3 regions of the Brevibacillus ginsengisoli genome follow, and region 3 is predicted to be linked to each of the others. Evidence: riboswitches for the same ligand, from Rfam matches in the RefSeq annotation. Region 3 holds a riboswitch; each other region holds the start of a gene.
What was found. A riboswitch is a leader RNA that binds a small molecule or an ion and turns the genes downstream of it on or off. The one in region 3 is predicted to bind lysine.

Region 1: linked by a shared signal. The riboswitch ahead of ACQCN2_RS14820 (amino acid permease) and the one ahead of ACQCN2_RS01935 (aspartate kinase) in region 3 are both predicted to bind lysine.
Region 2: linked by a shared signal. The riboswitch ahead of dapD (2,3,4,5-tetrahydropyridine-2,6-dicarboxylate N-acetyltransferase) and the one ahead of ACQCN2_RS01935 (aspartate kinase) in region 3 are both predicted to bind lysine.

Annotation. Positions count from the first base shown of each region.
Region 1 covers NZ_JBNJQR010000007.1:4,675-12,208, reverse strand. The annotation lists gene ACQCN2_RS14840 (glycerate kinase) at 1-1,054, shown strand, start outside; gene ACQCN2_RS14835 (2-hydroxyacid dehydrogenase) at 1,035-2,036, shown strand; gene ric (iron-sulfur cluster repair di-iron protein) at 2,144-2,845, shown strand; gene fosB (metallothiol transferase FosB) at 2,973-3,398, opposite strand; lysine riboswitch at 3,611-3,798, shown strand; gene ACQCN2_RS14820 (amino acid permease) at 3,913-5,388, shown strand; gene ACQCN2_RS14815 (methyl-accepting chemotaxis protein) at 5,527-7,254, shown strand; gene ACQCN2_RS14810 (TetR/AcrR family transcriptional regulator) at 7,436-7,534, shown strand, end outside.
Region 2 covers NZ_JBNJQR010000003.1:223,197-230,730, forward strand. The annotation lists gene ACQCN2_RS08225 (divergent polysaccharide deacetylase family protein) at 37-864, shown strand; gene ligD (non-homologous end-joining DNA ligase) at 861-1,784, shown strand; gene map (type I methionyl aminopeptidase) at 1,839-2,591, shown strand; lysine riboswitch at 2,658-2,838, shown strand; gene dapD (2,3,4,5-tetrahydropyridine-2,6-dicarboxylate N-acetyltransferase) at 2,969-3,679, shown strand; gene ACQCN2_RS08245 (aspartate aminotransferase family protein) at 3,753-4,937, shown strand; gene ACQCN2_RS08250 (N-acetyldiaminopimelate deacetylase) at 4,934-6,073, shown strand; gene ACQCN2_RS08255 (hypothetical protein) at 6,315-6,908, shown strand; gene ACQCN2_RS08260 (DUF4912 domain-containing protein) at 7,015-7,380, shown strand; gene ACQCN2_RS08265 (serine hydrolase domain-containing protein) at 7,408-7,534, opposite strand, start outside.
Region 3 covers NZ_JBNJQR010000001.1:365,821-373,354, forward strand. The annotation lists gene ACQCN2_RS01910 (electron transfer flavoprotein subunit beta/FixA family protein) at 1-531, shown strand, start outside; gene ACQCN2_RS01915 (electron transfer flavoprotein subunit alpha/FixB family protein) at 548-1,510, shown strand; gene ACQCN2_RS01920 (YfmQ family protein) at 1,666-2,085, shown strand; gene trxA (thioredoxin) at 2,247-2,567, shown strand; gene uvrC (excinuclease ABC subunit UvrC) at 2,716-4,494, shown strand; lysine riboswitch at 4,649-4,838, shown strand; gene ACQCN2_RS01935 (aspartate kinase) at 5,077-6,318, shown strand; SAM riboswitch class I at 6,411-6,537, shown strand; gene metX (homoserine O-acetyltransferase MetX) at 6,663-7,534, shown strand, end outside.

The sequences.
Region 1 (7,534 bases), on a different contig from region 3:
AATCGTGGTCATCCCAATGGCTGACGGCGGCGAGGGGACGCTAGATGCCTTGATTGATGCCACTAATGGCAAACGAGTGGATCTGAAAGTCACTGGGCCACTGCGGGAGCTTGTCCATACCCACTACGGTATATTGGGAGACGGCCAAACGGCGGTTATCGAAGTGGCCTCCATTGCGGGTTTGCCCATGGTTCCCCATTCTGAGCGCAATCCGCTTGTGACGACCACGCGTGGAGTTGGTGAGGCGATCCTGCATGCGATGGATTTGGGCTATCGTCAATTTGTGATTGGGCTTGGCGGAAGTGCCACCAATGACGCAGGGCTTGGGATGCTTCAGGTGCTCGGTGCAGATTTTCGTGATGACCAGGGGCATGAAGTCGAATCAGTTGGCGGATCGCTCGCCAAGGTAAAAACCGTCGATTTATCCAGACTGGATGAGCGCCTTCACACCTGCGCGTTTCGGGTGGCGACTGATGTGAAGAATCCGCTGTGCGGCAAACTGGGTGCATCTCATGTGTTCGCTCCGCAAAAAGGAGCTTCCCCTGACCAGGTGGAACAGATGGATTCGGCAATGTCTCATTTTGCCCATCTGATCGAGTCACACGCGGGCAAATCGCTTCAAAACCAACCGGGTGCGGGAGCTGCAGGCGGGTTGGGATTTGCTTTTATACTTTTAGGCGGAAAATTGATTCCGGGAGCGCAGCTTGTGGCAGAAGCCGCTGGACTTGAAGCGCATGTACAGCAGTGCGACTGGGTGATTACCGGAGAGGGACAAAGCGATTACCAGACGGTTTTTGGCAAAGTCCCCTATTATATTGGCCAACTGGCGAAACAAGCAAACAAGCGCGCCATTCTGCTCTCCGGTTCCTTGGGAGAGGGTGCCTCGCAATTGCATGAGCTGTTCGTCAGCCTGCATTCTATCGCGCCTGGACCAATTTCGCTGGAAGACTCTATGAAACATGGAGCGACATACATAACCCAAGCCGCCCGCAATATTGCCAGACTGATCAAAGCGGCCAGTAGGAGGAACGACCATGGAACCTCAAGCAAATAAACCACGAATCTACATCACCAGGAGAATACCGGAGCAAGCTTTTAATCACTTGCAAGAAACCTGCGAAATCAGACACTGGGAGGAGTACGACCTGCCTGTTCCACGCGAGGTGTTGGAGGAAGAGATCGAGCAGGCGGACGGAATTTTTACGTTGTTAACAGAAAAAATAGACGAACAGCTTTTGCGAAGGGCCAAACGCCTGAAGGTAATTAGCAATATGGCTGTGGGCTATAACAACATTGATGTGGAAGCCGCAACCAATCGAGGGATTCTGGTTACGAACACACCTGACGTATTAACGGAAACAACGGCAGACCTGACATTTGCTCTCCTGATGGCGACAGCCCGGCGGTTGGTGGAATCGTCTACATTTTTACGAAGCGGCGATTGGATCACCTGGTCACCGATGCTGTTAACGGGACAAGACATTCATGGAGCGACGCTAGGAATCATCGGGATGGGGCGAATCGGTGAGGCGATTGCGAGACGGGCAAAAGGTTTTGATATGAAGCTGATCTACCATAACCGAAGTCGCAAGCCGGGAGTAGAGGAACAGCTGGGAATCGGATATGTGGAGCTGGATGAGCTGCTTCGCCAAGCGGATTATGTCTGTGTCATGACTCCATATACGCCAGAAACGCATCATTTGATCGGAAAACGAGAATTCTCCCTGATGAAGCACTCGGCGATTCTGATTAATACCGCACGCGGCGGCATCGTGGATGAGCAAGCTCTCTTTGAAGCACTGGTGACCAAGCGGATTTGGGCAGCGGGACTTGATGTATTTGAGGTTGAGCCTGTACCCCTTGACCATCCGTTACTGACCCTGCCCAACGTCGTGACACTGCCGCATATCGGAAGCGCAAGCATTGCCACGCGGATCAAGATGGCGATGCTGGCTGCCGACAATCTGCTTCAAGCCCTTCGAGGAGAAGTGCCTGCTCATCTGGTCAATCCGGAAGCACTTAGAAACATCAAATAAAAGACATGAGATAAAAACTTCATCGAAAAATTTCGAGAAGTATAATCCAGATCACATTTTTTCCTCCTGAATCGGACTATAATGCCCTTATAAAGGAGGTAGTTATGATGGAAATGAAGTTTAATACAACAGATAAAATAGGAGAAATCGTTGCGAGATTCCCGGGAGCGAGCAACATTTTCAAAGAATATAAAATTGACTTTTGCTGCGGTGGCAACCGCCCGCTTGCCCATGCTTTTGACCAGCTAAAGCTGAACGGAGAAGAAGTGCTGAACAAGCTTCAGGCAGCTTTTGAAGACGCTCAGAACAAACAGAACGCCAGCCGTAATTGGAAGGAAGCACCTTCAAGCGAGATCATCGAATTTGTGGTGAATACCCATCACGCCTATCTGACGAAGGAATTGCCGTTACTCAGTGAATTCGTGACCAAAATCATGCGGGTTCACGGCCCTGCCCATCCTGAGTTGAGCCAGCTTCATCGATTGTTTCACAGCTTGAAGCTAGAACTTGAGCAGCATTTGGTAAAAGAAGAAGAGATTCTCTTCCCGCTGATTCGTGCCTATGAAGCCATTCCGACAGAAGAAAATCGCAACCAGGCTTTTGCCAAACTTAACGAGCTGGAGAGCGAGCATGAGCTTGCCGGCAATCTTTTAAAAGAGATGCGAGCCATCACGAATGACTACACCTTGCCGGAGGGAGCTTGCCGTACCTACACAATAACGTTTCACAAGCTGGCGGAGCTCGAATCCGATCTGTTTGAACACATTCATCTGGAGAACAATATCTTGTTTCCACGTTTGAATGATTAATTTAGCAGGAAATCTCTTTGGCTGATCATCCCAAAACCCTGTTCTGACGGTAGGCAGTTGCTGAATCGTTGGGAGAGGGTTTTTTTATGTGGAATTATGGAAGGTGGGCTACAATCCGGAAGATAGATTAATCGAGAGAACTTCCATAAAAGGTCATGTGGGTCTTCTCATCCCGATAATAGGCAAGCCGATCCTCAAGCGATCCCGTATGAAATTCAAACTTATGTCCGTCTGGATCGGTGAAGTAGATCGATTGTTTATCTCTCTCATCTCTTGTTCTACCCGAAAGAATGTTGACGCCCAAACACCTAAGCCGAGCTTCCAAGACGGCCAGTTCGCTTTCTTCCACGGTAAACGCCATATGTGTATACGAGTGCTGGATTTCGTTGCGAGGAATGTCCTCTTCCACATTAAGCGCGAGCCAAAGATCGTCAAGAAGGAAGTAGGCGAGCTTTCTGCCTTTTACCAGCAGCTTGGCGCCCAACGCTTCCTGATAAAATTGAATCGAGCGCTTCAGATCGGAAACGGAAAAACAGACATGGTTAATCTTCATGGCTAACTCCTTGAATGTGTATTTGGCAAGCTATTGGCCTTTCTCAATTATGGTCTTAGAACCGAATGCGAATCAAGGAGTGAACCTCTGAAGCGGTTTAGAGTGAATGAATAAACCGAATGGAATAATCGGGTAGTTGAAATTTTAGAAACATTAAACTATAATCATGTATGTTATTCATCAACCAATTAAATAATAAATCCTCATCGGATCGATGGGGTAGAGGTCGCGGCTTTTAAGAGTAGTCTGCAGGAGATTCAGAGAAAATCAATGACTCCAGACAAAAGGAAAAGCTGCCGAAGTCCGCTTGGATTCTCGTGCAAGCGGGTTGGGGCTGTACTCGAAAGGGACAGAACTGTCACGTTTACTTCACAGGTAAACGTGTTGTGCTATCTTCAGCGAAGATCTGGTGTGGGTTTTAGTAGAATTCCGCCCAACTCGTTTTGTGCGGTTTTTTTGTGCCCACCTCTTCGAAGCTAGCAAGAAAAACATAATTTTGATAGAGGTGAAAGAGATGAACAGCAGCACAAACGGACAAACAGATGGATCCAATCAGTCCAATCATCTACAGCGTGGACTACGCGCGAAGCATATGACCATGATTGCGATTGGCGGCTCGATTGGGACAGGACTATTCGTCGCAAGCGGGGCATCGATCCACGATGCGGGACCAGGTGGAGCGCTTGTCGCTTACCTTGCGATCGGTCTAATGGTTTACTTCCTGATGACAAGCCTTGGCGAGATGGCAACCCTGCTTCCTGTATCCGGTTCATTTAGCACGTACGCCACACGATTCTTAGATCCTTCTCTCGGATTTGCGTTGGGATGGAACTATTGGTATAACTGGGCGATCACCATTGCGGTAGAGATTTCCGCTGGTGCACTCGTCATGAAATATTGGTTTCCGACAACCAACTCTCTCATTTGGAGCGGCTTGTTCTTAGCACTTATGTTTGGCTTAAATTATTTATCCGTTCGTGGTTATGGAGAGTCGGAGTACTGGTTCTCGATGATCAAGGTTGTGACGATTATTATTTTCCTGGTCGTTGGGGTTCTGATGATTCTGGGAATTCTCGATGGAAAGCCTGTTGGGTGGGAGAATTTCACAGTAGGTGAAGCGCCATTCAAAGGCGGATTTATGGCCATGCTTGGAATCTTTATGATTGCCGGTTTCTCCTTCCAGGGTACAGAGCTGGTGGGGATTGCCGCAGGGGAAAGTGAAGATCCAAAGCGTAACATTCCAAAGGCGATCAAACAAATCTTTTGGAGAATTTTACTTTTCTACGTATTTGCTATATTTATTATTGGCATGCTGATTCCGTACACCAACGAGAATCTGGTGAGCAGTAGTGTGGAAAATATCGCGATCAGCCCATTTACCATTGTATTTCAAAAAGCGGGACTAGCTTTCGCCGCTTCCGTGATGAATGCCGTGATCTTGACATCCGTATTATCCGCGGGTAACTCAGGGATGTACGCGTCTACCCGTATGCTCTGGGTGTTGGCGAAAGAAGGCAAAGCGCCTAAGTTTCTCGCCAAAATCAATTCACGCGGGATTCCTGTGAACGCGCTCCTTGTGACTACGTTTATCGGGGCATTCGCTTTTCTGGCTTCTCTGTTCGGAGATGGAACCGTGTATATCTGGCTGTTGAACGCCTCCGGTATGTCTGGTTTTATTGCGTGGTTGGGGATTGCCGCGAGCCATTATCGTTTTAGAAAAGCGTACGTGGCACAAGGACGCGATCTCAATGACCTGCCGTACCGAGCAAAATGGTTCCCGTTTGGCCCAATTTTCGCTTTCGTCATCTGCTTGATCGTCACCATTGGCCAGAATTACCAGGCTTTCCTTGGCGGAGAGGTTGACTGGAATGGAATTCTCGTTTCCTACATCGGAATTCCGCTGTTCCTAGCGTTGTGGCTGGGGTACAAATTCAAAAATAAAACCAGGATTGTTCCGCTGAAAGAATGTAATTTTGAGGTAGAGGATTAGAGCTGATTGATTGGGTAAGACTACTTGAAGGAACAAATATGTGTATGATAGCTGTTGGACTTCGGTTCAACAGCTTTTTGTTCACATAATTTTCACACGTTAATAGGTTTCTTGAGAAGAGCTTTAGGGGTAAATATAATGCAAGTAAATATTATTTCTGGAGGGATTGCGATGAGAATAGCTACTTTGTTGAAAACAGTTAGCATCGTATTTGTTCTACTCATCATTATGGTTGTAACCTGTGTAATTTTGCTAAACTCCAGTTATGAAAGGGAACGCGCCGCAACGTTACGACAAGCTGAATTTAAACAACTTGGTATTGATCTTGCTAATGCCTCCGACTATCTAACCAATGAAGCGCGAAGGTATAGTGTGTTTGGGGATAAGAAGCATTTTGACAATTATTGGCGGGAGGTAAAAGAGACAAAGACACGAGACCGAGTAGTACTTAGATTAAAGGAATTACAGGCTCCTCAAGATGAACTCGATCTGATTGCACAGGCGAAACAAAACTCCGATGCGCTAATCGCGATCGAGGATGCGGCAATGAAGGCAGTCGAGCAGAATAATTTGGACAAGGCCCGCCAACTAATGTTTGACGACAATTATGACCAGAAAAAAAGTATTATCATGAAGCCGATAGAAGAGTTTCAGCAGAAGATGAACGATCGTGCGAAGACTGAAGCTGACCAAGCAAAACAGCAAACTGTCACATACCTGATGCTACTCGGTATCTTAGTTGGAATCACCGCAATTATACTTTTGACTATAATTTATGTATTTTTCAGAAAATTCAAACCGTTAACGCTTGTTTCGAACAAAATGCTTGAACTCTCAAGGAATGAAGGGGATTTAACAGCACGCTTACAGGTCGAGACTAAAGATGAAATCGGTCAATTGGCACAAGGATTCAATACATTTCTAGGAAATCTGCAAGCCATGATCCAAAAAATGAATGCAGCCATTCTACAGATTGCCTCTACAGCTGAACAGTTAAGCGCAGGCGCTGAGCAAACAAGCAAAGCAACGGAAGAAGTCTCGACTACTATACAAGAGATTGCGATCGGTTCAGAAAAACAGGTACAGAGTGTTCACTACGGGTTAAAATCGATGAAAGAAATGGCGAGCGGAGTTGGAGAAATCTCACTTTATGCCGATGAGGTATCTGCATTGGCAGGGACTACGACTGACGTTTCGATGGAAGGGGTCAAGTCAATCCAGCAGTCTGTTAATCAAATGAATTCAATACATACAACGATGCTTGGTCTGGCAGACGTTGTCAGAGGTTTGGGTGACCAATCTCAAGAAATTGGACAAATAAACGAAGCCATTACAAGTATAGCCGCACAGACGAATCTTCTTGCCTTAAATGCTGCAATCGAAGCGGCACGTGCAGGTGAACATGGAAGAGGTTTTGCAGTTGTTGCCGACGAGGTACGTAAATTGGCAGAACAATCCTCCCGATCAGCTCAGCAAATTGCGGAGTTGATCACGAATATACAAGTAGAAACCCAAAGAGCAGTCAATGCTATGAATAAAGGAACAAATGAAGTGGTGGTAGGGATCGAGGTAGTAAATACAGCGGGCCAATCATTCACGCATATCCACAACTCTATTAGAAAAGTGGCAGAAAAAATAAATCAAGTTCTAGCCGTATCCAAGGAGGTATCAACAGGTACAAAGCAGGTTGTTCAGTCGATTGAACAAATTCAAGGGGTGGCTGAAACAGCTGCGTCTGGTACACAAAACGTCTCTGCTGCATCGGAGGAACAATTGGCTTCCATGGAAGAGATTACATCATCTGCATCTTCTCTCGCCAAAATGGCTGAAGAATTACAAGAGCTGGTTGGAAAATTTAAAGTCTAAAGCCCATACAGACAAGCTCGCGCAATTAGCAGTCGTTCTTCTCTAGTACACGATTAGCTGTTGGACTTCGGTTCAGCAGCTTTTTGCTATGTAACAGAGCGTATTGAAAACCAAAAGTAGGTGAGGTAAAATTTACCCATAGGAAGTTAGTTAGTTGAATAACTAATATGGTGGTGGAGAAATGGCAAAACCAAATGTCATAAGTAAGCAAGATTTAATTCAATCAGCAAAGGAATGCTTAGTTCATAACGGAATTGAAAAATTTACTTTACGAGCGGTT
Region 2 (7,534 bases), on a different contig from region 3:
CCCGTACGGCAAAATTTTGTGTAAAGGAGTGTCGAGATGAGGCAAGCTTCGATTAAATACAGGGCTTTAATCGCATATGGTCTTCTGATCATTCTGCTTGTAACGGATAGTGGAAGCACTAATGCCGCCCCATTAGATAACCCTGATCCTAAGAGAATCGCCATCGTCATTGATGATTTTGGAAACAACATGCTAGGGACAGAAGAAATGTTGAAGCTCCCTTTTCCCTTAACCGTTGCCGTTATGCCATTTTTGTCGACCACCAAGCGGGATGCCGAGTGGGCTCATCGCTTGGGACATGAGGTTTTTGTTCATATGCCGATGGAGCCGTTGCGGGGAAAGGCTTCCTGGTTGGGACCCGGCGCTATTACTACCGACCTCTCAAATGAAGAGATTAAAAAAAGAGTAAATGCCGCTTTTGAAAATGTTCCTTACGCAGTGGGGATCAGCAACCACATGGGCTCCAAAGCGACAGCCGATGTACGAGTCATGCGCGCAGTCATGGAGGTGTGCAGAGACCGTGGAAAAGTGTATTTGGACAGCCATACGACCTACTTTAGTGTAGTGGAAAAGGTAGCCCGCGAAATGGGTGTGCCTTATATTCAGAACAATCTCTTTCTCGATAATCAATATAGCAAACGGCATATCGCCAAAAAGGTGTATTCCCTGCACGACTATTTAAAGACCAATTCAAATTGCATCGCGATTGGACACGTTGGAATCCAAGGGAAGAAGACAGCCTCAGTTTTAAAGGAGAATAGTTCCTTTTTAAAAAATGAAGGCAAGCTGGTGACTGCCACCCAGTTAATGGATCCGAATTATCACGTGATTGGTAAGCGTGAACGAAAGGAAGGGAACAAATGACATCAGCAACGATGGAACGTGTTGAGCTGATGGTGGATGGAACGCCCGTTGGTATTTCCAATCCGGACAAGCTGTTATGGCCGCAGAAGCCTATCAGCAAAGTCCAGTATCTCGAATATTTAATTCAGGTGGCTCCATATATGCTTCCTCATGTAATGGATCGGGTATTAACAGTCATTCGCTTTCCTGACGGGGTAACCAAAGAGAAGTTTTATCAAAAACACTGTCCGTCATATGCTCCCGATTTTGTCCAAACCTATCTTGTGGAAGATATTCGGTATATTCTCTGCAATGATTTAGCCACTTTAATTTGGTTGGGGAACCAAGCCTCCATCGAATTGCACGTTCCATTTGTCACCATCCATTCCACTAAACCGCAAGAAATCGTATTTGATCTTGACCCTCCGTCACAGAAAGAATTTGCTCTGGCTGTACATGCGGCCTTGATGATGAAAGAGATTTTTGATCAGTTGAAGCTTGTCTCGTTCGTCAAAACATCAGGAAACAAAGGCTTGCAAGTGTACATTCCGCTTCCTAAAGAACAATATACATTTGAAGAAACCAGAAGCTTCACCAAATTCGTTGCCGATTATTTGACTGCGCGCGAACCCTCCCTTTTCACAACGGAACGATTAAAAAAGAATCGCGCCAACCGACTGTATCTGGATTATGTTCAACATGCGGAAGGAAAGACGATTATTGCTCCCTACTCGGCTCGAGGCAACGAGGACGCATTGATCGCCACACCATTAATCTGGCAGGAAGTGAACGAAAAACTTCGTCCTCATGACTTCACGCTAGAGATGCTACCTAGGCGGATTCAACAGAACGGCTGTCCATTTGCACAGATGGAGGAGAGCAGATCCCGGCAGAATTTTGACTATTGCCTGGAATGGATTTCTAAACAAAAAACAAGTTAATCACCAATAGCCACTTCAGAGGTATAATATATAGATGTATAGGAGGTGGCTTCTTTGATTTATCTTAAATCAGAGGAAGAGATTAATAAGATGCACGCGGCGGGCCAGATTCTGGCAGCTTGTCATCAAGAGATTGCGAAATTAATCAAGCCGGGAATTACGACTTGGGAAATCGATCAGTTTGTGGAAAAATTTCTGGCTAAACATAACGCAACACCCGAACAAAAAGGATACCAAGGATACGAGTACGCAACCTGCGCGTCGGTCAATGATGTGATCTGTCACGGATTTCCTTCCAAAAAGGAGTTGCGCGAAGGAGATATTGTGACCATTGATATGGTTGTCAGGTTAAATGATTGGTTGGCAGACTCCGCTTGGTCATATGCGGTAGGCAAAGTGTCCACCGAGGCACAGCGTCTGTTGGATGTGACCAAGCAGGCCCTTTTTGTCGGGATCGAAAAAGCGGTGATCGGCAACCGTTTGGGAGACATTTCTCACGCGATACAGGAATACGGGGAGTCTCAAGGGTATTCGCTTGTTCGTGATTTCTGTGGACACGGAATCGGCAAGGAGATGCATGAAGATCCGGTTGTTCCCCATTTCGGACCTCCCGGACGAGGCGTTCGTCTCAAAGAAGGCATGGTGATTACGATTGAACCGATGATCAATACCGGGACGTACCATGCCACCGTCGATGATGACGGGTGGACAGCGCGTACCGCAGATGGTAGTTTATCCGCACAGTACGAGCACACCATTGCGATCACCAAATCGGGTCCGCGAATTCTTACCCAACTGGATCTTTAATACTTTCTTTTGCATTTCTAGTTGTCTGTTTCACTTGATTCTGTTAGAGTAAATACAATTGAATCAGGTGTAAATAGAGGTGCGCTGCGAATCAGTAATTCTTGGTCTACGGGAGAAGGGGCTCCGGATGAGAATGAAAGGTCAAAGTGCCGAAGTCGACGTTGCCCCCCGCAACATCGGCTGGGGTGTCCGTGAATAACGGCCATCTTGTCATGAAAGGCTACTTTCGTGGAGCGCTATTTATCATTTGCAGGGGAATCAAATGCAATGAGTAGATATGCTGCTCATTGCATTTTTTGGTTGATGTCAATGCTAGATTACCTGCGGTACAAAGAAAGAATCAGTTGATGGTTAAACCAATGTGGAGGTAGAAAGTAATGAACATGATGAATGCCAACGAAATCATCGCTTTTATCCAGAAAAGCGTCAAGAAAACCCCAGTACAAGTACATATCAAAGGACAATTGGAAGGCATTGACTTTGGAGCTAACACCAAAACGTTCATCACAGGCAATGTAGGCGTATTGTTTGGTGAGTGGAGCGAGATTGCACCAGTATTAGAACAACACAAAGACCAAATTGAAGATTACGTAGTGGAGAGCGACCGCCGCAATTCGGCAATTCCTATGCTTGATACCAAACATATTCAAGCTCGTATCGAGCCAGGCGCAATTATCCGTGATCAGGTGACAATCGGCAATAACGCCGTCATCATGATGGGGGCTATGATCAACATTGGCGCTGTGATTGGCGAAGGGACCATGATCGACATGAACGCAGTCGTAGGCGGACGCGGAACCATCGGCAAAAACTGTCACATCGGAGCGGGTGCCGTTGTAGCTGGCGTAATTGAACCACCTTCCGCAACCCCTGTCATCATTGAAGATGATGTTGTTGTAGGCGCCAATGCCGTTATTCTGGAGGGCTGCCGAGTAGGTCAAGGCTCTGTAGTCGCTGCAGGTGCTGTGGTGATTGACGATGTGCCTCCGTATGTAGTAGTGGCAGGTACACCAGCACGCGTGATCAAAAAAATTGACGAAAAAACCAAATCCAAAACCGAGATTAAACAAGAGCTTCGCCAACTGTAATACTCACGCTAGGTCCAAAGCGAAGGAGGAGAGACCCTTGGAAGATTGGCGTTCATTAGATGAAAACTATATCATGTCAACTTACAAACGATTACCTATTGCCATAGCCAAAGGGGAAGGCAACTACCTGTTTGACACGGAAGGAAAACAATACCTTGATCTGTTTACGGGGCTTGCAGTGAATATTCTCGGCCATTCACATCCTCATGTCATGCAAGCATTGCGTGAGCAGGGTGAGAAGTTTCTGCACATCTCGAATTATTTTCTCAATCCGCCCGCTATTCAATTGGCTAAGCGTCTGGTAGAGAATTCGATTCCAGGTAAGGTCTTCTTCGGGAATTCGGGAGCAGAAGCAACAGAAGCGGCGATTAAACTCATTCATAAGTGGACGCTCAAGCGGGGAAATGGTCGCGAGGGAATCGTCGTATTGAAAAACAGCTTCCATGGTCGGACACTAGGAGCGCTTCGTCTAACTCGACAACCGCATGTCTATCAGGATTTTCCACAACCAGATTTTCCGGTGTATGAGCTTGAGGTGGATAACATCGCTGAGCTGGAAGACCTTTGCGCTCGTGTGAAGCCAGCGGCTGTTTTAATGGAGCCGGTGCTAGGCTCAGGCGGTGTCATTCCGTTGCGTATAGAATATCTTCAGCAGGTGGCTGCGATTACGGAGCGTGAGGGCATGCTTCTATGCATTGATGAGATCCAAACGGGAGTTGGCCGTACAGGAAAATTCTTCGCGTACCAACATGCGGATGTGACCCCTGATCTCATCTTATTTGCCAAAGGCGTGGGTGGAGGCCTGCCGCTTGGCGGACTCATCGCTGGCCATAAACTGAGCGACTTATTTCAACCGGGGGACCACGGAACCACGTTTGCTCCCTCTCCATTAAGCGCCGCTTTGGGCAATGCCGTACTCGATGTTGTATTCGACGAGGCATTTATGGAGAAATCTCGTACGGTAGCAGCCTATTTGTGGGCTCAATTGAACCGTTTGAGCGAAAAGTATCCTGATCTGCTCCAGGGTTTGCGTGGAAAAGGCATGATGCTTGGACTGCCGACCCAATTGCCTGCAGAGCAAGTAAGTGGAATCCAACGATATATGCTCCAACGAGGCATACTTGTCGATGTGACGCAAAAAACGATTATTCGTCTGCTTCCGCCGCTTACAATGAAGCAAGAAGAAGTGGATCGACTCATCAGCTTGTTGCAAGAAGCCATTGAACATGTCGTCGTTTCGAAAGGAGCTGTAGAATGAACGCTACAGGCTCTTCTTTCATTAAAATAAGACGCGAATTGCACCAGATTCCTGAGCCAGGCTTCCAAGAATTCAAAACACAAGCCTATCTACTTCAGTTTATCGAGCAGCTTCCGCAAGATCGGTTGGAGATCAAGACATGGCGGACAGGCATTCTTGTTCGCGTACGCGGTTTGAATCCAACAAGGACGTTAGCTTGGCGCGCGGATATGGATGGTTTGCCGATCGTAGAGGAGACCTCCTATGAATTCGCCTCCACACATCAGGGGTATATGCACGCGTGTGGTCATGATATGCATATGACGATCGGGTTGGGAATCCTGAGCCACTTTGCCCAAAACCCGGTGGATGATGATTTGCTGATGATTTTCCAGCCTGCTGAGGAAGGACCGGGCGGGGCTCTGCCCATGCTCGCAAGTAAGGAATTCCAGTCCTGGAAACCTGACGCGATTTTTGCCTTGCATATCGCTCCCGAGTATCCGGTGGGAACCATCGCTACCAAACCGGGAATCCTGTTTGCCAATACCTCAGAACTGTTCATTGATCTTGTCGGAAAAGGCGGACATGCCGCACACCCGCATAAAGCCAACGACATGGTGGTGGCCGCCAGTCATCTGGTTACGCAGCTGCAAACGATTGTTGCGCGCAACCTTGACCCGCTGGATTCGGGGGTCGTGACGATTGGCAAAATTGAGGGAGGAACCAAACAAAATATTATTGCAGAGAGAGCCCGTATCGAAGGGACCATTCGCACACTCTCTATGCCATCGATGCAAAGAATCAAATCCCGTATTGAGGCGTTGGTTCGCGGGATTGAGGTTGGCTTCGAATGTCAGGCAACTATTGATTATGGCTCAAACTACTGCCAAGTATATAATCATCACGAGCTGACCCATGACTTTATGGAGTGGGTTCTAGCCAACGAAAAGGTTCAGTTGATTGAATGCTCGGAAGCCATGACTGGGGAAGATTTCGGATATTTTCTCGCGGATATACCGGGCTTCCTGTTCTGGCTCGGTGTCGATACCCCGTACGGACTACATCACAGCCGAATTGAACCAAACGAGGATGCGATCGAGGTAGCAATTCGTCTGATTACGGACTATTTCACATATATTGGCAAAAAGATAAAGTAAAAATTTCTGTCGCTTCTTTTTCTGTCGGGGAAAGAAGCTTTTTTTTATATTTTCTGTGGATAACTCAACTGAATCCTTGTAGATCAAGCCTGTGGATACTGTGGATTCTGTTGAAAAAAATATCAAAACATGCACAACTTATTTCACTTTGGTGCGTCTAAGATAATATGAAAAGAATTCGGAAGCTTGATGTGAGCATTTCGAACAGTTGAAAAGGAAATCGTACTGGAGGAAAGTGGTTATGAAAAAGTTAGCGTTGATGGCTCTGACTAGTTTAATGATTGTGGGAGTTTCAACGACAGCATTAGGCGATGGTAGCTTAGACGTGTTGGTGGATAAAACACGGACCCATGTAGAGCTTCCAGCTTCATCGGTTGAGTCCGTTCAGGATTTAGTAGACAAAATGGGTGGATTTACTTCATATGATAAAAAATCCGGCAAATTAATTGTTGAAACACCTCGGGTAAATATGCTGGTTCTCGAAGGTATTCAACAGGTTCGTAATAAAGGTCTGGTATTTACCAACCCGATAAAAGGTTGGACTGACAAAGACATCCCGCGCAGCTTTGGCGTTTTCGTTGAGGTAGATGACGCGCCTGTTTCCAAGGAGCTTGAATGCCAGGTTGTTTTGATCGCACCAAATGGAAAGGAATTGGATAGTGGAAAACAACAGAAATTCTCCACAATCAATGGAAATTCCTTCTTCTTCTCCGAGCCGTTCATTTCCACCAAGTTGCCTTATTATGGTACATACAAGGTACAGCTGAAGATGAGACGCTCAGACAAAGACCCGTATACCATCGTGGGTGAAAATAGTTTCACTGTAGGAAGATAGCTGACTTCGATTTTAATTTGAACGCTTTCATGGTATAATCGACCCTAAGGGTATAAACTGAATATATCCAAATTTAGTTTACTTGAGAAAGGAAAGATGGGAGCGGATGAAGACGAATCCCGCGAGGTCATCCACAGATGTAGAGGACCCCAGTATACGAATTGCTTGGAAAGACGATCAATCACTGTTAGCCAGTTGGTCTATGACGGAGAACTTTCGTCAGGAAGTAGAGCGAGACTTTGGTATTCCATTTGCGGAACTGCCGTTTATTCTAAGGCTTTATGACCTGACAGGACGAAACGAAATCAAGAATGACGGTACAGACAGCTATACCGATTTTGATATTAATCATCGTTCGTCTGATTGGATTCTCTACGGCTGCATGGAAGGCTTAACATATTGCGCTGACCTGGGAATTCGTATGATTGACGGAAGATTTTATTCGCTGTCACGTTCTGAGGCTATATCTTAATACTTAATCAGAATGATAACAGGCTCTCTATGTGGATAGAGAGCCTGTATTTTTTTGTCCAAAAGACAGATCATTAACAATTTCCCCGATAATGCCCTTCGTTTGGTGTACACCTAAATCAGTATTTGTCATAATTACAGCTCCAGCTCCTACA
Region 3 (7,534 bases):
GCGGTTCTCGTAGATGACGAAGCTCTCTTCGGTGATGAATATACGACAGCTAAGGTACTTGCAGCCGTCGCTAACAAAGTTGGATACGATATCATTATCGGCGGTCAAATGGCTGTTGATTCTGGCGCTGGACAAGGCGGACCACGTCTGGCTGAAGAATTGGGCATTAACCACGTATCTACCGCTGTGAAGCTTGAAGTGAACGGTTCTTCTGTACGCGTAGAGCGTGACATCGAGGGTGACCTGGAAGTAGTAGAAACCTCTCTTCCTGTATTGATCAGCGCTCAACAAGGCTTGAATGAGCCTCGTTATCCTTCTCTGCCTGGTATCATGAAGGCAAAAAAGAAACCGTTGGATCGTCTATCCGCTGATGATTTAGGCTTGTCTCCTGATGCGGTACAAGCAAAAACAGCCATTGTCGATCAATACCTGCCTCCGAAAAAACAAGCAGGTCGCGTTCTTTCTGGCGATACGCCAAGCCAAGTGGCAGAATTAGTATCCTTACTTCGCAACGAAGCGAAAGTAATCTAAGGGAGAGAGGGGATTCATTATGAAAAAAGTACTCGTTCTAGCAGAAGCACGTGACGGTCAACTTCGTAACGTTTCATTTGAAGCACTTGCGGCAGCGGCAACTATTGCTGAAGGCGGCGAAGTAATTGCAACCGTATTTGGACCAGGCGGGGAATCACATGTATCCGCACTCGCTTCCTATGGAGCATCCAAAGTGTATGTCGTAGCGAATGACGCTTTGGCGCAATACACACCAGATGGTTTCACCCAAGCGTTAGCGCAAGTGGTTGCGGATGTGAACCCAGACGCAATCATTTTGGGTCATACAGCGATTGGCCGCGATTTGGCTCCTCGCGCAGCGGCACGCCTTGGCTTAGGCTTGGTGTCTGACGTAACTGCGGTGGAAGCTGGCGGAATTTTCACTCGTCCCATTTATGCAGGAAAAGCGTTCCAAAAACGCAACTTCACAGATAGCAAAATCTTCGTAACTATCCGTCCGAACAACATTCCGGTTGGCGAAGCGGACAGCACCAAAACTGCGGAGACTGTTTCATTCAACGCTGAGATTAAAGACCTTCGTACCATTGTTAAAGAAGTAGTGCGCAAAACTTCCGGTAAAGTAGACCTCTCTGAAGCTAAAGTCATCATCTCCGGTGGCCGTGGCGTGAAGAGCGAGGATGGCTTTAAGCCGTTGGATGAGTTGGCTGAAGTGTTGGGCGCGGCAGTAGGAGCTTCCCGCGGAGCTTGCGACGCCGGCTTCTGCGACTACGCGTTGCAAATCGGTCAAACCGGTAAAGTGGTTACGCCTGACCTGTACATCGCATGCGGGATCTCCGGAGCGATCCAGCATTTGGCTGGGATGTCCAATTCCAAAGTAATCGTCGCCATCAACAAAGACCCAGAAGCGCCAATTTTCCAAGTGGCTGACTATGGGATCGTGGGAGACTTGTTCGAGGTCGTTCCACTTTTAACAGCAGAATTCAAAAAAGTATTGGTGTAATCCACCCGCTATTGAAATGAAGTCGAGGAGAATATCCTCGGCTTTTTTTATTTTAAGTTGGTTAAAGTAAGTCGTAGATTATCTGTTTGAAATTGAATGTTTTTACCATTATTATTATAAATATGGTAAAAATTCGATAGAAAAAGGTGCATAGCATGTCTGAAACGATGGTGAACTGGCTATCTCATAGTATTGGTATGTTGCTCATTGTAGCGTTTTCATTGCCCAGTTTTGTGCTGATTTGGATGGCTAAGAAGGTGGCTATTCATCGGGAACTGAAACTTGAAGAAGTACAAGCTGTCGACCTTGTCGCAGGGGAATCGATTCAGCCTTACTCTGCCCCGAAAAAGGACGAGATTATTCAACAGTTTAACAGAGATATCTTCATTCAAAAGGTCCCGTCCAGCGAACTTCCAAACGGTGAAAAGCATCTGCGGATACAGACGAACAACGAAATCATCCATCTATATCACAAAGATCAAGAAGATATGTACATTGAGCGGGTCAATTCAAAGGGCAAAACGAAATCGTACTGGGTGAGAAGCCCCTTTCTTTCGAGTGAATTGAATGCCTAATTTCCTAAAGGACAGATAAGAATTGGCTTGATAAAAGCAAGGTAACGGGACAAAATAGGTAAAGCAGATAAAGTGTCAACTGACGTGGTCAATTCTAATATTGAATGGTATACTTTAACACGGTGGAAGTTTTTATGTGAAAAATGAGGGAGGATTCCTACATGGCTATTCTTAATACAACGGATCAAAATTTTGCTCAAGAAGTAGAGCAAGGCGGAGGAACCGTTCTTGTTGATTTCTGGGCTCCTTGGTGCGGTCCTTGCAAGATGATTGCTCCAGTCCTTGAACAAATCGATTCTGAAATCGGTAACAAATTAAAAATCGTGAAAGTAAACGTTGACGATAACCCAGATTCTGCTGGACGTTTTGGTATCATGTCCATCCCAACTTTGTTGTTGTTCAAAGATGGTCAACCAGTAGACAAAATCGTTGGTTTCCAACCAAAAGAAGCACTTCTTTCTACTATTAACAAACATCTGTAAGAGATAGTGTTGAGCAGCCTTGCCATATGGCGGGGCTGTTTTTTATATTGTTGAAAAGTCGAATTGCTTTACAGTGGTTTCGACGGGAACGTTTGTGCTACGATAAAGAGGTTGAAACTGTTCATCTGAAATGAGAGGAGGGACCAGGATGAAGACGATCAAAGACAAATTAGCGGTTCTGCCGGATAAACCAGGCTGCTACCTGATGAAGAACGCGAATGGTGAAATCATATACGTCGGCAAGGCCAAAGTATTGAAAAATCGCGTTCGCTCCTATTTCACAGGCAGTCATGACGGCAAGACGCAGCTGTTGGTCAGTGAAATTACTGATTTTGAATACATCGTCGTTTCCTCCCCCATTGAAGCTCTGCTTCTGGAGTGTAATTTAATCAAACAATACAATCCGAGATATAACGTCTTGCTGAAGGATGACAAGACGTATCCTTACATTAAAATCACTAACGAAGCTCATCCACGACTAGAGATCACACGCAAAGTGCTGAAGGATAAAGCCAAGTATTTTGGTCCTTATCCGAATGCCGGAGCCGCTCAAGAAGTGAAGAAGCTGTTAGATCGACTCTACCCGTTAAGAAAATGCCAGACGATGCCGAAGCAGGTTTGTTTGTACTACCATCTAAGTCAGTGTCTTGCTCCCTGCGTATATGAAGTGGACGCGGCACAGAACGAGCGAATCGTCGAGGCAATCGCCAAGTTTCTTGACGGCGGGCATGAAGAGATGAAAAAAGAGCTGACCGAGCGCATGCACCAAGCAGCGGAAGAGATGGAATTCGAGCGGGCGAAGGAGCTGCGAGACCAGATTCGCAATATTGAGGCGGTTATGGAGAAGCAGAAGGTGACCTTTACGGATACGGTGGATCGGGATATTTTTGGCTTTGCTGTGGAGAAGGGCTGGATGTGCATTCAGGTCTTCTACATGCGCCAAGGAAAAATGATCCAGCGGGAAACCACGATGTACCCATACTATGGGGATGAGACAGAAGATTTCATGTCGTTTGTTACCCAGTTTTATTACGATAAACAGCAGGCATTGCCAAGAGAAATTCTTTTGCCGGAACGAAGTGAGGCTGAACTGCTGTCAGAGTGGCTGAATGTCAAGGTACTGACTCCTAAGCGAGGGAAAAAGCACGAGCTGGTGAAGATGGCCGACGAGAATGCGCGCATCGCTTTGCAGGAGAAATTCGCTTTAATGTCCAAAGATGAGGCGCGAACTATTCAGGCGGTACACAACCTTGGGCACGTTCTAGGAATAGGGGTAGCCAAGCGGATTGAGGCGTTTGACAACTCCAATATTCAAGGAGCTGAGCCGGTATCCGCGATGGTTGTCTTTACTGACGGTCGCCCGGATAAGAAGGAATACCGCAAGTTCAAAATAAAAACCGTTGAGGGCCCCGACGATTACGGCTCTATGCGGGAGGTCGTGCGCAGGCGCTACACCCGCTTGCTAAAAGAAAATCAACCGCTTCCTGACCTGATTGTCATTGATGGCGGAAAAGGACAAATATCGGCGGCGATGGACGTGCTCGAGAATGAACTTGGACTTTATATACCCGTCTGTGGTTTGGCGAAGGACGAGAAGCATAAAACGGCACAGCTGTTGTTTGGAGACCCACCAGAGCCCGTTGATTTAAAGAGGGACAGTTACGAATTCTACTTGTTACAGCGGATACAAGACGAGGTTCACCGCTTTGCGATTACCTTCCATCGCCAGTCGCGCGGAAAAACAATGCTGAGCTCCCAATTGGATGAGATTCCGGGAATTGGCGAGAAGCGACGCAAGCTCTTGTTCAAACATTTTGGTTCACTCACCAAAATGCGTGAGGCAAGCGTAGAGGATTTCCGGCAAATCGGTATAGGTGACAAGCTGGCGCGAGAGATCATCGAGAAGCTGCGCAAGCTGGACACCTAAAACAGTCATGACCGTTTTAGGTGTCCGCCATGCGGTCATCTCGACTTTAATGAAAAACGTTGAGATGTTTTTTGCAAAAATAGAGGTTGAACATGCCACAAACGCATGCTATAATCCAAAACAATTAAATAAGTAACCTCACTTCCCATAACTGGAGTGAGGTAGAGGCGCGAAAACCAAGAGTACCCCCCGAAGATGCGGGCATTAGCAGGGTGTGGGAAAGGGGAATTCGCCGAAGTGCAACAGGCGGCCCGATGCTTGTTGTGCTGGGTCTGTGTTGAAGAAGCACAGAACTGTCAACGCTGTATCAAATCCTAATACAACGTTGGAGAGCTATCTCACAGAGGATGAAGGACTTCGTGTATTCACGTGTTGTGAATAATGCGGAGTTGTTCGCCGACGTGTCCAAGGGAGGGAGGCACTGGTATGTCCATAAGTAGGGCAACGACAGGTCTAACCTTGTTGTTGCCTTTTTTGTTTAGGTCATCAACCGAAAATATTGCGTGAATAATAAATAAGCTTACGTGGAAGTTATGGTATCAGGATAGGATCAGTGATTATTCGATAGGGGAGAGAAACCAGATGGGATTGATCGTGCAAAAATACGGAGGAACCTCAGTTGGAACGATTGAACGGATTATGCGGGTAGCAGACCGGATTATTGAGACGAAAGAGCAAGGAAATGACGTCGTAGTTGTTGTGTCCGCGATGGGCAAATCCACCGATGTGTTGGTTGACATGGCGAAACAAATCAGTGAACAGCCACCGGCCCGTGAGCTGGACATGCTGCTGACAACGGGTGAACAGGTATCGATCGCGCTGCTCGCGATGGCATTGGAGAGCAAAGGTCATGCGGCGGTTTCGATGACCGGATGGCAGGCGGGGATTATGACAGATTCCGTACACTCCAAAGCCCGTATCCAAGACATTGATAATCAGCGAATTCGAGAGGCGATTAGCCAAGGGCGCATCGTGATCGTGGCCGGGTTTCAAGGAATTACGGAAGCAGGAGAGATAACGACATTAGGTCGAGGTGGATCCGACACGACGGCTGTCGCGCTGGCTGCCAGTCTGGAAGCGAATAAGTGCGAGATTTTTACGGATGTGTCTGGTGTATTTACAGCTGACCCAAGAGTTGTTAAATCAGCTCAAAAGCTGGACAGTATCTCCTATGATGAAATGCTGGAGCTGGCAAATCTCGGTGCAGGCGTGCTTCATCCACGCTCCGTGGAGACAGCGAAAAAATATAAAGTGCGTTTAGTCGTACGTTCTAGCTTTACGAATGAAGAGGGTACTTATGTGGAGGAGGGTTCGTCAATGGAAACAGGAAGAGTGGTAAGCGGTGTTGCGCATGACGAGGACGTTGCCAAGATTACGGTTGTCGGCATGCCGGCCAAAGTAGGAACATTATCCCTTTTATTCAACACATTGGCTTGTGCTCAAGTGAATGTCGATATCATTATTCAAAGCTCGTATGATGCGGCTGAAACCAATATTTCCTTTACAGTCTCAGCGGATGATCTGACGCATGCGCTGGAGGTATTAAATCAGAAATCAGCCGAACTAGGGTTTGATTCGGTTGAATACGAACAGGGATTAACCAAAGTCTCGATTGTAGGCGCGGGCATGGTGACCAATCCAGGTGTGGCAGCGGAGATGTTCAGACAGCTGGCGGAGCAACAGATTTCGATTAAAATGGTCTCCACTTCAGATATCAAAATCTCCTGCGTCATCCCAGCAGAGTTCACTGGGCTTGCGGTGACCACATTGCACACAGCCTTTGGCCTGGATGTGGAAGAAGCTGCTGTGGTACACGGAATGTAAGAGAACACACACAAAGAAGACTGGAAGAAGCTCGTGTTAGATATTGACACTTTCCTCTTCCAAATCGTATGATGAATGAAATAATATGGATTCTCTTATCGAGAGTGGTGGAGGGACTGGCCCGATGAAGCCCGGCAACCCCGCAGTAGCGGAGAGGTGCTAAATCCAGCAGACGCGCGACGCAGAAGAACTGCAATGGACGCGTTTGGAAGATAAGAGCGGGTATCTGTCTATTCAGAAATCAACCCCTCTTCTCTTCGAAGAGGGGTTTTTACCATTTGCGTAAGCCCGCTAGAGAGGTGAGGGACGAATTCTTTTCGTCGGATAGTAAGGGGGAAAGCGTTGTGCAAAAAGCATTCATTGGAGATTTGCAGCTGGAATCGGGGGAAGTCCTTAAGCAAGTGGAGATCGGCTATCAGACGTATGGTACCTATGATCCCAACCGTGATAACGCGATTCTAGTTTGCCACGCTCTAACGGGAGACGTATATGCTGTAGGTGACGGGAGTCGTCCAGGCTGGTGGGAAGGACTTATAGGGCCCGACATGCCGATTGATACAAACGAATACTTCGTCATTTGCAGCAATGTTCTCGGTGGATGCTACGGCTCTACGGGGCCAGCCAGCTTGAATCCTGAGACGAATCGCCCGTATGGTTCCAGCTTCCCGATGGTCACGATCCGCGACATGGTGCGAGCGCAACGATGTTTACTGAGTGAGCTCGGTGTTCACCATCTGTATGCGGTAATGGGTGGCTCCATGGGTGGAATGCAGGTGTACGAATGGGCAGTTGAATTCCCGGAGATGATGAATCTGGTCATCCCCATCGCTACTTGTTCCCGTCTCTCGGCTATTGCCATCGCCTATAATGATGTCGGCAGGCAGGCGATCAAGAACGATCCCGAATGGAACGGCGGAGACTATTACCCGGGCGCAGGGCCATCTAAGGGCCTTGCGGTTGCCAGGATGCTTGGGATGATAACCTATCGGACGGCTGAATTATTTGAAGAGCGCTTCGGGCGCAGCTTCAAGCAAGAATCAGAGAATCACGCGTTGGATATTACCTTCCAAATCGAAAGCTATTTGCGCTATCAAGGGGAGAAGTTGGTCGAACGTTTTGACGCCAATTCCTATCTCGCCCTGCTGCGGGCAATGGACTCTCACGATATCGGCAGAGGACGTGGCGGTGCAGAGCATGCCATCTCCCGTATTCGAGC